One region of the Synechococcus sp. A15-62 genome, then DNA from elsewhere that is predicted to be linked to it. Evidence: predicted binding sites of a transcription regulator. Region 1 holds the regulator's gene; each other region holds the start of a gene.

Region 1 (5,407 bases):
TTCAACGTCTTCAGCGCCAGAGCTTTGAGCGCGCTGGAACCTGGATCAACGGTTTTCGCTACGACTTGGAGCCGGTCGACTGATGCCGGCTCTCCCGGCGACAACGGCCCATTTGCGGGTGCTTCGCCAGTGTTTTCAAGCCAAATGCGTGGAGGGTGAAGTCTCTGCCGGAGGTTTTGAGTGGCAGTTTTCCTGGGCCTTTGATCGCGGCGAACTGGTGGTGGAGCCGTCCCTGGGACGTGCCTTGATCGAGGATGCTCTGCGGCGGTTTCTGGTGCGTTCCGATTACAGGCTGGAACCGGGGGGTGACTACACCTTCATGGTTCGGGCCAGGTTCTGAGCGAGAACGTGGGGGCCGGCTCCGGCCATCTCAGGCGGCACTGCAGGTGCTCCTCAAGCATCACCAAAGCTGCAACAGCATCCAGATCCACCGGTGGAATGCGCAGCCCTGCCGGCAGCATCCTTCGCCAACCCCGCGCTGGCCACAGCGTCCAGTAACGCTGTCTTGCCCTCAGGGTTGTTCCCTGCTCCGGAACCACGGTGAGATTGCCCAGCCGTTCCAGTCGCTTGATCCAGGCTCGGCTTCCCGTGCCATCGCCGATCAGGATGCGGTCGAGAGCTCCGTCTTGATTCCACTGCTCCAGCCAGGGTTCCACGGCCTCCGGGGCCAGCACATGCCCTTCGCGCACAAGGCCGAGCTGAAGATCGGCCAGCACTAGACCACATTTGCAGCGGCCTGGATCGAGAACGGCCACCCGTTTCATGGGGAGGCCTGAATGGTGACGACGACAGGATCGGCGCTGTCGCTGACCCCTGCGGAAATCACCTCCAGGACAACGCTTTGGCTGGGGCCTTCCATCAGGGTCTGGGTCAGTTGGGAGAGGGCTGATCCATCGAACTGAAGCCCCTCGGTCAGGGATCCACGCCGCTGCACCTCGGCATAGGCCGAGGCCAGGAGAAGGTTCATTCGTGTACGAATGCCCTCTGGCGTGCGGTCATTCGGTTGAAGCGTGGTTGTGGCCAGCACATCTCCACGTTGGGCCACCGGCCGGTTGGGACGCACCTCGGGGAAGGCGTACACCGCCGTTTCACCCCGTAGCACATTGGTGGCGGAGCGCAGCGAGATCACCCAGGTTTCCGGTTTGCGGATGATGTTTTGCAGGCGTTCTACGTCGCTGCGAGGAACGCGGATCAACTGGCGTTCGGGCGCTTCGCCAGGCCTCACTTTCCCGTAGGCGTTGAGATTGGCCTCCTGCAACAGCCTGTCGACGGCTTGTTTGGCCTGGTCCGGAGCCTCGAGTCGAACCGTTGCTCTCGCCAAGGTCTGGCCGCTGCTGATCACCACCGATCCACGCCTCAGGGCGACCAGATTGCGTTCCAGTTGTTTGAGTTCCTGCTCCCCGGCACGGATACGGCTGCGAACGCTGTTGAGTTCGGCTTCCGTGCGTTGAATGTCCGCATCGCGGGAGGCGATGTCCTGGCTGAGGCGCTCACGTTCAGCTACAAGTTGGGCCCGCTCGTTCTGAAGAGGAGCCAGTTCAAGGCGCAGGGTGTTGGCCCGCTGCTGCGCTTGCTTTAGCTCAATGGCGATCCGCCTGGTTTCCGTTTGGGTCTTGTCCCGTTCGCGCTCGGCTGCCTTGAGCTGTCGCCGGCTGTCCTGGAGCTTCTCCTGCAGGGCATCCAGCTCAAACAGGCCCACCCGCAGCTGTCGGCTCACTAGCAGCATCAGGCCAAGTGAAAGCGCACTGATCAGGCTGCCGGTCAGAACCGTGATCAGAACGGCGGTGCGCCTTGGGCGCATCTTGAACAAACTCAGTCGCGCCTTGCCAACGCGGCTACCCAGACGATCACCCAGGGTCGACAGCACGCCCCCGAGCACCAGCAGAACCAGAATCAGTGCCCAGCCGCTCATGGCTGCACGTGTGGGGCGATGGCCGGACTAGCTGAAGCGTTTGGCCAGAGCGATCGGATCCAGAACGGTGATTTTCTTGCGGTCAATCTGAACCAGACCGGATTGACGCAAGTCTCCCAGCAGACGCGTGATTGTGACGCGTGTTGAGCCAATTGCTTCAGCGATGGCTTGATGGGACAGGCGCAGGTCGATGGTGATGCCCAGCTCATCCGCCACGCCGAAATCCCTGCACAGCACCAGCAGGAAGCTCACCAGCCGGGACGACATGTCCCGATGGGTGAGGGTTTCAATCATCGTTTCGGTCTGCAGAATCCGACTGGAGAGACCCTGCAGCAGGCGCAGTCCAACGCTGGTGTCGGCTTCGATGGCGGCCTTCACGGAGGTCGCCGGTGCCGTCACCATCTCGACCCTGGTGAAGGCCACAGCGTGGTAAAAGCGATCAGACCGTTGGCCGGTCAGCAGTGACAGCACACCGAAGAGGCTGTTTTCGCGGAGCAGGGCCACGGTGATTTCCTCCCCCGACTCGTAGACGCGGGACAGACGAACGGCCCCCCGGCGGATCAGATACACCCGTTCTGCGGGATCCCCAGGGAAGAAAATGGTCTTGTTGCGATCCACCAGTTCAGTGCTGGCGCCATCGAGATCTCGGATGATCTCCAGGAGAGAACGGTTGGCCGGTTCTGCGCTGGGAGATGGAGCCACCATCTGCGGGGCGTATCGGCTGAAACCTCGGCTACTGGTCATGACAACCCCCTGGTGAAGCGAAATTACGGACCCGGCGGTGGCCGCCATGTAGCGGTTATTACGTAACTCTGCTGTGCTCGGTGAAGGCTTGGCGTTGTTCCTGCATCAGGGATGACAATCCCGGCTCCGCCAAATCCAGCAGCTCATTGAGCTGGCTGCGGCTGAAGGGTGCTCCCTCCGCAGTTCCCTGGATTTCCAAAAGACGGCCATCGCCGGCCTGCACAACGTTCAAGTCCACCTCGGCTCGGCTGTCTTCGCTGTAGTCCAGATCCAGCAAGGCCTGGCCATCCACCAAGCCCACGGAGACGGCCGCCACCTGATCGACAAGCGGCGATTGCTCCAGCACTCCCTTTTCCACCAGCGATCGGCAGGCCTGGTCCAGGGCGAGCCAAGCCCCGGTGATCGAGGCCGTCCGGGTGCCGGCGTCCGCCTGGATCACGTCGCAGTCGATCAGCAAGGTGCGCTCCCCCAGGCGTTCCATGTCGATCACGGCGCGCAGGCTGCGCCCGATCAACCGCTGAATCTCCTGGGTGCGACCCGAGAGTTTCATCAGCTCCCGTGATTGCCGCTGTGGGGTGGACCCGGGCAGCAACCGGTATTCGGCGCTGAGCCATCCCAGCCCTTCTCCCTTCCGCCAGCGGGGAACCTTGTCCTCCAAGCAGACGCTGCAGAGCACAGCGGTTCGGCCCGTGTGAACCACCAGGGAGCTCAGGGCAAACCCCATGGGATTCCAAGTCACCGAGAACGGTCGCAACTGCTCTGGGCGACGGCCATCAGTGCGGTGTTCAGGGGATTGGCTCATCGGTGGTGTGCAGTTCGTCAAGCCTCGCAGGCGGTTGGTTCTTGCCCTGTCCAAACACCATGGGTGGTGTCAATCCCCTTGTGGAATGTGATCTCGCCGCTACATTCAAGGTCTCGCCGGGGGTACCCGGGCAGATGCTTCCGTGATGACCACAAGCCTCGCCAATCCCCAAGCGCTCCAGAACTCCCTGGATCAGGATCAGCAGGCTTTGCAGCGGGCGGGCCTCAGGCCCGTAGCACCTGTATCTGATCCGCCACCCCTGCATCTGGTGGCCCCCGAAGGACAGCTTCAAGTGCATACGGCGCCCTACCGAGGCAGTTTCGCCAGTGTTCTGAGTCAGGCCATGCGTGCTGCCGGCTTGGGCAGTCGTGTTCTGATCAGTCAGTTCCTCAAAGGGGGCGTTCAGCAGGGACCGGCCGGACGGGTGCAGCTCTGCGGAGGTCTTGTCTGGCTCCGTCCGGAAGTGCCCCTCTGCCTCTCCTCACCGGGGCATCCCGGTGGCGCCGAGGCGGTGGCTGCGGTTTGGTCCATCTGTCGCCAGCACCTGATTCAGGGAGATCTCGATCAGCTGGTTCTGGATGAAATCGGCCTCGCCGTGGCCTTCGGATACCTGGATGAGGCGGATGTGATTGCAGCCCTTGAGCAGCGGCCCGCTTCGATGGATGTGATCATCACTGGACCTGCAATCCCCGCCGGTGTGGTGGAGATGGCAGATCAAGTCACGGAGTTGCGCCGAGGTTTCTGATGCTCAAGTGCGATCGCTGGATCACTGAACAGGCCGGTCAGGGAATGATTGAGCCATTCCAGAGCGGTCTAGTCCGTCACCTGGATCCGGAGCAGAAGCTGAGACCGGTGTTGAGTTTCGGTTGCTCCTCCTATGGCTACGACCTGCGCTTGTCGCCCCAGGAATTCCTGATCTTCCGGCATGTTCCGGGCACGGTGATGAACCCCAAGCGGTTCAACCCAGCCAATCTCGAGCCCACCCCTCTTCATGAAGACGAAGACGGGCGCTATTTCATTCTCCCTGCGCATTCCTACGGCCTTGGTGTGGCGTTGGAGAAGCTGCGGGTTCCCCCCAACATCACCGTGATCTGTTTGGGCAAGAGCACCTATGCCCGCCTTGGAATCATCGTCAACACCACTCCGGCAGAAGCCAGCTGGGAGGGTCATCTCACCCTTGAATTCAGCAACAGCTCTGGCGCTGACTGTCGGATCTATGCCGATGAAGGCATCTGTCAGCTGCTGTTTTTTGAAGGTGATCCCTGCTCGACCACCTACAGCGATCGACAAGGCAAATACCAGCACCAACCGGAACGGGTGACGCTGGCCAAGGTTTAGCCCCCCCCTCTTTCTTACGGGGCCAGTCGCGCCCGGTGAAGCCTGCTTTTTTCATACCAGGCTGCGAATTCTGGGGCCCAATTCACCATGTGGGGCCACATCAGATCGCAGAGCTGGCGGATCTCCAACTGGGCATCGAGCTTGGCCCTCAGATCCATGAAATGCAGGAATGCCCGCAGGCTGAAGCTCACCACAAAATGCTGGCGGTAGTCGAAGGGAAGGATGCCGCGGGCGTGTTCCTCGGCGAAACCGGCCTTGAGCAGATCCCTGTAGCGCTCGGCGGCACTTCGGCACAGATCGAGATCCTGTTGGCGTAGTGCTTCGTTGTAGGCGTATTTCTTTCCCTGCCGATCGCTGTACTCGCCGACGGGCCGTAGGTAAAACACTTCCTCCAGGTCCAAGGCGCCATCCGCTGCACGGCAGATGCGTTCACCGGTGTAGCGCATGGATTGCACATCGAAGCTCACCCCAACCCGGTGGGTGCGGGCCTGCTGCATCACCGAGTGCGGGAACCATCCCACGTTCAGCACGATCTGCGCATGCTCCATCGGGCCGTAGTGGCCGCGTTCTCCAGACAGCAGACGTTTCACACAGATCTCCCCTGCCCGTTG
Region 2 (5,407 bases), 660 kb from region 1:
GGCCTCCAGACCGGCGGGAGACCAGAAGGCGCTGGTGGTGAATTCAGTGAACACATCGGTGAGCCCAAGCTCATCGGTCAGCGCATTGATGTTGGGGTAATCCCTCCAAAAGCCCCTGGTGCCGGCTTCGAAGGGTTTACCGCTGGCGGTGCGCATCGGCGTCCGTCCCGTGGGATCCGACATCCCATCGACCAGGGTGACGCGAACACCGGCTTCACAGAGGGCTTTGGCTGCACCCCAGCCAGCCCAGCCAGCACCGATCACCATCACATGGGAAACGTCAGCGTTAGCAGCCTTGGATGGCTCAGGCATCGACCACAGAGAGAGAGGCTTGGGTGGGCCTCACATCATGCAGCTCTGGAGAGGAAAAGGTCGGCATCGCCACAGAGAAGAAGAAATGAATAGCGTCGCCCGAAGATGAAATTGTTTTATGGCTTCTGATACAGCCGTCCGCTGGCCTGTGTTCCTGCCGTTGGTGCTGTTCTTTGGTGGCATCGGCGCTGCAGCAGCGATGACCCAGTTGCTGGGATCGTTCTGAGCTTCAGGGCGCGATCAGACCAGGTTCAAAGCCCTAAGCACTTGAGCTCGAATCCCGCCGAGACGAAACCAAGCTTGAACGGCATCGGCCTTGCAGGTGTAGGGACGCCAATCGTCTTCATCAAGGCGCCGTTGGATGTGACGCACCACCCGTTCAGCGACGACACGATCACTGGATGCTTTCAAAAGGATCTGCCGGTCGTTCAGCTCAAACGTGTCAGTCATTTTTGGGCGGTTTGATCAGCTCACCGGTCTGTAATGACACCACAGCAAAGCTGCCCACAAAAACAAGCGCCACCAGGAGGAGGAAGGCCGCTGTGAGATTGCTGATCTCAAGCTGTCCGAGCATGAAGGCCAACAAGTTCGTCATCAAAAGCAGGAGCTTTTGAACCTAGACGGATTCGTTGTCGTTCAGATTGCCAAGAACCGCGCTGGCCATCGACAAACCGATGGCCAGCATCACAACGGCTTCGATCACGCGGCTTTGTTGGTGATGCTCGGCGCCTTGAGCAGAACCGCGGCGGAGGAAGGCTTCACCGTCACCTGACCAGAAGAAACGGATTGGGCTGGGGGCTGCCAGGTGGATGCTGCTGAGCAACGGGTGGGATTTTTCAACCAAGAACTGCGTCCCATCAACCTTCAATCAGCTGAGCCAAGGATTGCGGCTGCAGCGCTGAAGATCTGTCTGATTGGCGACCGATGCAGGAAGTGAGGTGGTTCTTGATCAAGCACTGATGGCGTCAGGCGGTGCTGCCAACAAGCGATCACGGATCTGAACAGCGGCCTGGCAGTAGGCCGACCATCCCCCCATGCGGCGCAGATCGGCACGACCACGATCATCCACAGCATTCGAGACACAAACACCCTCCACCTCTGCTTTTTCAAACGCCGCCAACAAGGGGATTTCCGCCTGCATCACATCCACATCAAAACCCTCCAAAATTTGGCGTGCTTCCTGGGCAAGCCGTTGTTTTCGGCTGTCCACCTTCACCAACAACGCGGAATGTCTCGTGTCCATCTGCCTAAGGATTGAGGAGAGCTCAACGGTGAGCTCAACCGATCTCGCCTGCGGCGTGGTGGGCAGCAAAACCAGGTCTGCTCCGGCCGAAAGGTTCTTGAGTTCATCCTCGTGGCTGCTGGCCTGCCCATCGGTGATGATCACCTGGGCATGGCGGGTGGCCTTTGCTGCAGCCTCCACAGGCACCACCTCAAACGGAAGCATCCCTCGGGCGGCATAGGCGGTGGCTGAGCGGTTGCGATCCGCATCAACAACACACACCGACAGGCCCTGCTGAGCCCAAACACAAGCCAAATGAATGCTGGTGCAGGTTTTTGCCACACCACCTTTCTGGCCAAAGACAGTCAAAAACATGGCGGAGGTTTAAATGCGCGGAATGATCGCGTCGTTGGGGAAGAACTCTTCAAACACACAGATGCGGTCGGCCCAACGGGCCTCCACTTCCAAGCGCATCAAGCGATTGCGCACCCACATCAAGGTGTCCACATCAATGGGTTTATGGAACTTGTGCTGCTGCGCCTTCACCCAATCATCCTTGCTCTGAGAGCTGTTCATGACCGCGAAAACTGTTGTGTCCATACCGTACGGATGGCATCTCTGAGCGCCAGCAGCTTCACATTGAGTAAGCATCAAGCATCACCCAATCGCAGCCGAACTGTTCAGCAGAACAACAAATTAATGGAAGCTTTGAGTCCGGACCAGAAGGTTTAGATCTGGAACCTCGAGATCGGTAGCCGATCCATCATTCCGACCATCCCAGCAACGACAGAATTGATTTAGTTCATCTTCAGCCTGTGATGACGCAAAAAGCACCCCAACTCAAGCCACGCCCTGTGCACACACCTCCCAAACGTGCTTGAACCACTTGGAGGCCTGTACCAAACAGCCTGAGCCGAACAGAATTCCTGTTTTGTAACAGCACGAACGACACGCGCATTGACAGTCCTTCTATAAAGGATCTGTAGCAACTGCTACGCAATCACGTTCACCTCGTCTTCGGCGAGGCGCAGTTCGACTCAGGCCATGGAACGGGGACCTGAGCTTGCTTCGAGGAACTCATCATGACCCTGACCTATCGCGGCCAGAAGTACAACCAGAGCAACGCTGCTGCTTCCAATGTTCAACGCCCTGTTCTTGTTTACCGCGGTCAGAAAGTCGCTCGCTGACAACAGCACGACGACCTCTTTCAAGCCCCGCCAAAGCGGGGCTTTTTTTATGGCTCATTCGCCTTCAGGATCGGGCTGTCTTGCCTTCCAACGTTCAAACCAAACGGCGACGGCGAGGGACACAGCCACGGCAAAGCCAGCACCAATCAGCACCACACCAACTTCCACCGGCATCAACACCACCTGTTGCTCCTTCAAATCATCGGACAAGACCGATCAACACGGCAAAGGCGGCGTTATCGAACCAAGGCGTTACTAAACCAACGACTGATACGCCTCATTGACGCGTCGAAACGCCTCAGCAGAACCACCGAGATCTGGATGGTGCTGCTTCACCAGTTTTCGATGCGCCTGCTTGATCTCCGCCAGGGATGCGTTGGCATCCAAGCCCAACACCTTTAAAGCTGCACGGCGTGGATCACGGGCATGGCCATTTTCCGGACGATCGGTTTGACGCTGGTCTGTTCGGGTGCGGCGCCCCTGCCGTCTGGAACCGGATTGCTCCTGACGCTGACGCAGCTGCTCCACCACACGCTGTGGATCCTCATCCAGCCATTCACTGGCGCGAACCCCAAACAAGGCAAACGCCGCCAGAACTGCCGTTGTTTGCTTGTTCGGCTTGGCACCCACCGCCGCCAGGAGATCTGTTCCCAGCCCCGGAACCAACCGATCCAACCGCTGTTCAAGGCTTAAGTGGGCAGGAAAACCACTCCGGTTGAGCTGCTCAATCAACAGCTCCAAACCCCGCTGACGCAGTGCCGTCCATCCCTGCTGCTGAGCAAGGGCGTGCCCCCATGCCCGCACCTGTTGGCTGCTGATCCGTGGTGGAGCTTGAGCCGATGGCTCACTCCAGGGGCGATGGGATCTTGCTTGCGTGCGAATGCGTTGGCGTTGCAATCGCTCCAACTCACGGTTGAGCCGCAACACCTCGCGACGCAAAGCATCGTTCTCCGCCAGCAACGCCTCAACATTGCTGGTGACCCGTTGTTCAGGGCGTCCACCAGACCAATGCCGCGGATCAAAGCCCAAAGCGTGTCTCCCGTCTCACCACGGCAACAACTCACCATTGGCATGCCAGAAGCTGCCGCTGGTGGCCATGGTTAAGCCATCGATCCGTGCCAGCAGACCCTTCACCGACTGCTCGGGGGGGATCCCGCTGGGATTGAAGCGAATCATGCGGGTGCGCACCAATCCGGGATGCAAAATCGCCACGGCGATGCCCCGCGATTCCAGGTCAATCGCCAACGATTTTCCAGCCATGTTGAGGGCCACCTTCGACATCCGATAGCCATAGGAACCTCCCGAGCTGTTGTCGTCGATGGATCCCATGCGGCTGGTCATCAGCACCAACTTGGCGCCACTGGGCATCTGATCCACCAACGCCCTGGCCAGCAGCAAAGGAGCAAGGGCATTCACCTCAAACTGGCGTCGAATCCCGGTGGGATCCAAATCCATCAGGCCCATCGACTGCAAAATCCCGGCATTGAGAATGACGCCACCGAGGGGCAAACCATCTAGACGCTGCACCAGGTCATCAATGGCTTGGCTATCGCTCAACTCAAGGCCGGCTTCCACCCGCACCCCCAAACCCTCGAGTTCATCACTGGTTTGACGGCAAACCGCCACCACGTCATCACCCCGGGCCTTGAGCTGCCGGCAGTATTCCAAGCCGATCCCACGGTTGGCACCGGTGACCAGAAACGTCGCCATCGGGAGGTTTCAGCAACCGCCATCCTGCCGGCTCTTGCGTCGATCCACTAACGCGATCACGCCGAAAAATCCCCCTCGACGCCGTACTGATGCAAACACTGTTTCACAGTGAGTACTGAAACCGTACCGCCGGTCTCTGCATCCACCAGCAGGTATGGGCAGCCTCGGAGCACGCAGCGCCGCCGTGCGTCGATGTAGGCATCAAAAGCGTTGGCATGGGAACACTCCTCCACCCAACCTTCACTGCTGAGATATCGCGTGAGGATCATGCCCACAGACGCCTGGGCCACCGGTTATGGCTCAGGACATTCCGCATCCCCAGAAGTGACTTGAAGTCTTCGGGATCACAACGGAAAGAATGAACCCAAAGCAAGGCAGATCAATGGGATTCAGCTGATCCCTGCACAACGGTGACCACCTGATTCCAGGTGGCATGCACCACGCGGTAGGTCTTCAAGGTGGCGCGTGATTTGGTGCGGGCGTTCACGAAGGCTTTGAACTCCGTTTTGAAGCAGATCTCTTGGATCCACTGCCCTCCATGATCAAGCCTCTCGATGCAATACATCAGAGATCAAGCGGTTAAAAACATCACAACCGCAAAACTTTTGCTGAGCACAAAAACAAAAGATGGTTTTCGGGATCGGTCAAAAAAAGCCCCCGCGCTGGGCGGAGGCTCGGGTGGTGTGAGGAGTCGACGATTTTGCAACTGCCGACTCTGATTTCATAGCCCGATTTCAGAGCAGCAGCTCCCCCAGCCACAAAGCTTTAACCACTACAAATAGAGAACACTGGCGCGACAGCGCTGGAGCGCATCACGCACAGCCTTCAGCCCCGTTTCGTCTGGCCGATGCAGCCCGGCAGGCACCACCATCTCGTCGTCCTGATCCAGATGAACCCGTGCAGAGAACCAGGTGCCAGGTCCTGGCACAGACGCACGGCAGATCGGATCTTGGCTGTCGTCCAGACGTCGCTCGAT
Region 3 (5,407 bases), 330 kb from region 1:
GCGCTTGTGTTGTTAGCCGAAACGTAGCAATCAGGACTGGCTTGGTTGTGTGTCGGAGATGTCTGGCAGAGGGCTGCCGGCCACCAGGCCGATCACGATCACCAGCACGGTTGCCGCAGCTGCAAACGGGCTCACTGGACCCAGCAGGTCGTAGCTCAAGCCCGCCAGGGGGGGGCCGAGGAAACTGCCCAAACTCTGCAGGGCCTGAAGGCTGCCGAGGGCGCTGCCTTGCCCCTCCCGTCCCAGGCGCCGTGACACCAGGCTGCGCAGGCTTGGTGTGACCAAGCCGGTGCCTAAGGCGAGGATGCCGACGGCGGTGAAGATGACGCCGGCCCGATCGGATGCGCCGACGCTGGGGATCAGCAGGCATCCAATGATCACCAGACCCAGGCCCAACAAGGTCAGACGCCATTCACCAAACCGTTTCACCAGCGGCCCGATCAGCCCTCCCTGGACCACGGTGGCGACGACCCCCACCACAAGGAAAGCGGTGGTGGCGAGCTCAGGGCCCCAGCCGAAGCGTTGCTTGAAATAGAGCACCAGGATGGCGGTGAAGCCATTGAAGGCCAGGAAGAACAGGAAAAAAGCTCCGCACAGTCGCCCCACGCTGGGGTTCATCAGCACCTGGCTGAGCCGTGCAAACGGATTGAGGTCGCGTTTTCTGGGTAGGTTTTTGCGGGACTCCTGGGGATGGGTTTCCGGCAGCAGGTTGAGCACCACCAAGAGGTTGAGTGCAGCGAAGCCTGTGGCCACCCAAACGGGAAGGGACACGGCCACCCGGGCCAGTTGCCCGCCAACGAAGGGGCCGAGGATGAACCCCAAGCCAAAGGCCACGCCGATCAAGCCGAAGGCACGGGCTCGCTTGTCGGGAGGAGTGATGTCGGCGAGCACGGCGCTGGCTGTTGCCGCCGTACCGCCACTGATGCCGTCAATGATCCGTGCTGTGAACAGCAACAGCAGGGGCAGCAGGCTTTGGCTGGGCCAAGGCAGTGAAACCGTCACGGCAAAGAGGCCGAGTCCCACCACGGATCCCGCGACGCAGATGCTGATCACTGGGCGGCGGCCGTAGCGATCACTGAGCGCTCCGATCAAGGGCGTGACCAGGAACTGCGCCAGGGCATAGCTTCCCGCCAACAGACCCAGGGTTCGTCCGTCTGGGGCGAACTGGGCCAGGAGAAAGGGCAACAGCGGAAAAACAATGCTTTCGCTGAGCCGGTCGTTGAGCAGCGTGAGAAACGCGCTGAGCAGTGTGGGAATCCGAGGACGCTGCAAGCTTGCTGCCACGCAGGAGAGACTCACATTCCCACAGGCAGCTGCCATGGCTTTGCGTCCGATCGCTCCGGAGGATCAACCGCTGTTGCGGGAGATCTATGCCGATGCGATCGAATCGCAGGCTCCCCTCCTTTATTCAGATGAACAAGTCAGGGCTTGGGCGGCTCTGGCCTGGTTGCCCGGCGTGCTCGATGCGAGTTTTCGGGAGGGCTCGGGATGGCTGACCACTGATGGTTCAGCCTTTGCGATCCGCCATCCCGAAGATCGTCTCTCGCTGCTCTACTGCCGTGGTTGTGCCTCGAGGCGGGGCCATGGCAGTGCCCTTCTGAACCAGATTGAGGCGGATGCGCTGGCGTCCGGCGTTCGGCAACTGCGGACGGAGGCCAGTCAGTTCAGTCGACCGTTGCTAGAGCGACTTGGTTGGTGTGTGGAAGCGCCGGAGATGATCCTGATTGGAGGCGTTCCGTTCGAGCGCTATCGGATGCTCAAGCTGCTCCGCCAAGCGCAGAGTTGATCGAGCATGGCTTGGGCCTGACCCGTCTGCAGAACGGATGCTGCCCGTTGAATGCCCTGTTCCAGGGAATCACTGCAGCCGGAGAACCACAGATAGGCGCCGGCGTTCCAGCGCAGGGCATCGCAGAGAGGGCCTTTGTTCTGCAGGGCGTTGCGTGCTTGATCGGCCCAGGTGTTCTCGTCAGCCCATTCCACGTCGGCGTCGTGACAGCCATGGTCACGGGGGTGCAGGATCAACCGCTCCGCCTTGCCGTTTCCCACTCGGGCCGTGATGCAGGCTCTGCCGATGGGCAGGTCGGTTCCCCCTTCCAAGCCCTTCACGGTGAGAACATCGGTTTCGCCGGCTTCCTTCAGGGCTTCCCAGGCGCGGGCTTCTGTTGGTGGGTGGACAAAGCCACTCACAAGGAGGTGGTCGCCTTGGTGGGGTGTCCAGAGCAGTTCCAGGCTGGCAACCGGGGGACGCTTGCCCAGTTCCTCGCGATAGCCGATCAGGGTTTCCGCAATGGGGAAGTGATCCGGCTGGTGAATCAGGGCGAAGCCGTTCTGCTGGAACCCGTCGGCGACGGCGCTGATCGGCAGACCTGTGAGGTCGAGATCAAGAAGGCGGAACAGATCAACAGCGGTGACGCCGTATTTGATCGGCATCCGGTCACCGCCCTGCAGAACCACCGGCTGCCCACAGGCCAGCAGCACCAGCGCGGTGAGCGGGTAGATCGGCGCTGTGCGCGTGCGTCCGTCGTAGGGCATGCCGAAACACAACGGTGCTCGACTGCCAGCGGTGGATTGCAGCACCGGGCCATGGGCTCGGTAGGTGTCGAGCATGCCCGTGAGTTCCTGGGGTTCGGGTCGTCGGATGCGATGGGCAATCAGGAAGGCGCCGATCTGTGCGGGCGTCGCTTCGCCCTGCAGCATCAGCTCCATGGCATCAGCCGCTTCCTCGCGACTCATGCCTTTGCTGGTGTGTTCACCGCTTCCCACCTTGCGCAGGTGCTGCTTGAAGCGGTCGCGGCCGGAGAGAACTGCGCTCGTCAAAGGTCCAGCCTCAAGCTGAGGTCAGTCTTTAGGAGCGACTGACCCGCCAGGGGTAGCAATTGCTACGAAAGTTCAGGGGCTGCTCAGTCGGGATAACCCCTCGAAGCTGCCATGGCGTGGATGCTGCGGGTGGTGGCGTCCTTCTGCGTAATAGAGCCGCTCCAGCATCAGCTGGGGAGCAGTTGTTGGTGGCAGAAATTGCGCCTGAAGCAGGGTCGCCATTGTTTGGAAAAACTGACTCATTTCAAATTTCTTCTATAGACACAATTCCACTCGCAGCATGGGCCTGTTGGCTGTGCTTATTGCTTCAAAACAGGCTGTTGTTTTGTAGTTAATGCTTCATTGTTCAGTCAGCGTTTGCGCAACAGTTTCTCTGCTGCTGAGACGTTCCAACTTGGAACGCTGTTTTTGAAGCGGCCATAACAAATTTTCGTTCAATCATGACTGTTACTGCTGCCTTGATGGCTGCCAAGAAGGCCAAGGGCATGAGCTTTGCCGATCTGGAATCGGCTCTGGGCCTTGATGAGGTCTGGATTGCTTCCTTGTTCTATGGACAAGCCACTGCATCCAAGGAAGAGGCTGAAAAGCTGGCTGAGCTGCTCTCCCTTGACCCAGCCATCACCGCCGCTTTGCAGGAGTTCCCCACCAAGGGAAGCCTCGATCCGGTGATCCCCACTGATCCCTTGATCTACCGCTTCTACGAGATCATGCAGGTTTATGGCATGCCCCTGAAGGATGTGATCCAGGAGCATTTTGGTGACGGCATCATGAGCGCGATCGACTTCACGCTTGATGTGGACAAAGTGGAGGATCCCAAAGGTGATCGCGTCAAAATCACCATGTGCGGCAAGTTCCTGCCTTATAAAAAGTGGTGAACAACCAAGTGTCTTGATTGAAGACATCAAGCCCCGCTTTTGCGGGGTTTTTTTATTGGCGGAATTGTTGGCTCAGTTGGGTGCTGGCCATTTTCCGCCGAACGTCATCATTCAGCTCCTGGCTCAACTCCAGCAGGCAGCGCTGACTCGTAGGTGTGGCGATGCAACCGAGCGCGCGGAAGGCTGCCTCGGCAACAGGCAGGGAACCGTTGCCACAAAGCTCTGCCAGCTTTTCGCTGATCAACACGCCATCGCGGCGTTGCAGAACCCGAATGGCGGCCACAACGACTGGATCGCGAAAATCATTCAACACCTCTTGGCAGAACTGCAGCAGTTCACCGTCGTCCAGGCAGTGGGACCGGAAGCTGAGCAGTTGAAGACCGGCAATTCGGTGCAGTTGGCCCGGGTGATGCAGGCAATTCACCACCACCGATTCGGGAACTTCGGCCCCCCAGCAGGCGAGAGCCTGAACCACCATCAGGTTGGCGGCTTCATCGTCCGAGGTTTGCTCGAGTTGAGCCAACAACCAATCGCGGGCTTCGCTTTGGTGGCACAGCCCTGCCGCCATCACCAAATCGGGAAGAACCCCGTGGTGGGCGAGGAGGTCTTGGATCACGGGCCAGCCGCGTTCGGCCTGCATGCCCAGTTTTTCGCAGAGGGCTCGCCGCAGATCAACAGAAAGGCTGGGGGAGTAGACCTCCCCCAGCCAAGAGGGCTCCAAAGGAGCGCGTCGAGATCGGGCGAGCCGTTCCCAGAGAACGGCTTCGTCGTTCATGGATGGATCAGCGGGCACCCAGTTCAGCAGCGAGCTCACGCTCCAGCTTTTCATCGTGCTCGGTGGGCAGCACGTTCTCCATCGGAGTGCGATGGGTGCTGTAGAAGAGCATGCCGATGAACACCATGCCGCCCACGATGTTGCCGAGGGTGACAGGCAGGAAGTTCCAGAAGATCACCTTGGTGAAGGGGACGCCTGAACCGAGGATCGGGCCAGCGGTGTGCAGGAACTGGTTCACCACGATGTGCTCCATGCCCATCGATTGGAAGGCGGTGATCGGAAGCCAGCAGGCCAGGATCTTGCCGGGAACGCTCTTGCTCACCAGAGCCATGGTCACGCCCAGGCAAACCAACCAGTTGGCCACAAGTCCGCGTAGGAAGGCGAGGAAGAAGCCCATGCTTCCCAGGGCCTCGTACTTCTTCTCAACGTTGATTTGATTGAGGGCCATGATTTTCTGGGCCACGGCATCCCAGATCGGCGGGCCGACGTTGTCAGCAGCGCCATCCATGGTGCCGCTGGTGAGGCTGATGGCCATGATCACGGCCACAACGGCGGTGCCGATCCAGTTGCCGATCCACACCCAGACCCAGTTGCGGAAGGTGGCACCCCAAGTGCTCTTGCCGGCCCAAGTGGCCATCGGCAGCAGGGCAAAGTTGCCGGTCACCAGCTCCATGCCAAACAGCACGATGCTGGCGAAGCCGAAGGGGAACAGCAGCGAGCCCACGAAGGGGGCTTTGACGGTGATGCCCACGGTGAGGGCCAGGATCACCGCCAGGCCAAGGATGGCCCCGGAGTAAAAGCCACGGATCAGCAGGTTCTTCACGCTGACCGTTGATTTTTTGCCGCCGGCGGCAATCATGCCGTCGACAAGCTCATTGGGTAGGACGTAGTCCATCAGATGAGATTGAGAATTGGACGAAGGTTTTGATGTCAACCGCTG

The links. Region 1 encodes NtcA, which controls nitrogen genes in cyanobacteria. Its sites were predicted from a motif close to GTANCNNNNGNTAC; they were not measured.
Region 2: SynA1562_RS05305 (DUF4278 domain-containing protein) is a predicted target of NtcA. The motif match lies at 2,517-2,530, and genes of this name have one in related genera.
Region 3: cynS (cyanase) is a predicted target of NtcA. The motif match lies at 3,145-3,158, and genes of this name have one in related genera.

What each region holds. Positions count from the first base shown of each region.
Region 1 is NZ_CP047950.1:279,460-284,866, forward strand. It holds gene pth (aminoacyl-tRNA hydrolase) at 1-83, shown strand, start outside; gene SynA1562_RS01365 (DUF3146 family protein) at 83-340, shown strand; gene SynA1562_RS01370 (resolvase) at 318-764, opposite strand; gene SynA1562_RS01375 (DUF3084 domain-containing protein) at 761-1,912, opposite strand; gene ntcA (global nitrogen regulator NtcA) at 1,940-2,656, opposite strand; gene rph (ribonuclease PH) at 2,715-3,458, opposite strand; gene SynA1562_RS01390 (cob(I)yrinic acid a,c-diamide adenosyltransferase) at 3,604-4,203, shown strand; gene dcd (dCTP deaminase) at 4,203-4,796, shown strand; gene thyX (FAD-dependent thymidylate synthase) at 4,811-5,407, opposite strand, start outside.
Region 2 is NZ_CP047950.1:939,850-945,256, reverse strand. It holds gene SynA1562_RS05335 (FAD-dependent oxidoreductase) at 1-312, opposite strand, end outside; gene SynA1562_RS05330 (hypothetical protein) at 553-762, opposite strand; gene SynA1562_RS05325 (hypothetical protein) at 755-907, opposite strand; gene SynA1562_RS05320 (hypothetical protein) at 929-1,135, opposite strand; gene SynA1562_RS05315 (ParA family protein) at 1,262-1,909, opposite strand; gene SynA1562_RS05310 (hypothetical protein) at 1,919-2,110, opposite strand; gene SynA1562_RS05305 (DUF4278 domain-containing protein) at 2,617-2,721, shown strand; gene SynA1562_RS05300 (hypothetical protein) at 2,776-2,931, opposite strand; gene SynA1562_RS05295 (J domain-containing protein) at 2,977-3,750, opposite strand; gene SynA1562_RS05290 (SDR family oxidoreductase) at 3,766-4,431, opposite strand; gene SynA1562_RS05285 (hypothetical protein) at 4,488-4,721, opposite strand; gene SynA1562_RS05280 (hypothetical protein) at 5,204-5,407, opposite strand, start outside.
Region 3 is NZ_CP047950.1:2,248,056-2,253,462, reverse strand. It holds gene SynA1562_RS12760 (MFS transporter) at 31-1,320, opposite strand; gene SynA1562_RS12755 (GNAT family N-acetyltransferase) at 1,319-1,786, shown strand; gene SynA1562_RS12750 (anthranilate phosphoribosyltransferase family protein) at 1,747-2,817, opposite strand; gene SynA1562_RS12745 (cyanate hydratase) at 2,890-3,060, opposite strand; gene cynS (cyanase) at 3,258-3,692, shown strand; gene SynA1562_RS12735 (HEAT repeat domain-containing protein) at 3,745-4,467, opposite strand; gene SynA1562_RS12730 (formate/nitrite transporter family protein) at 4,475-5,362, opposite strand; gene SynA1562_RS12725 (hypothetical protein) at 5,398-5,407, opposite strand, start outside.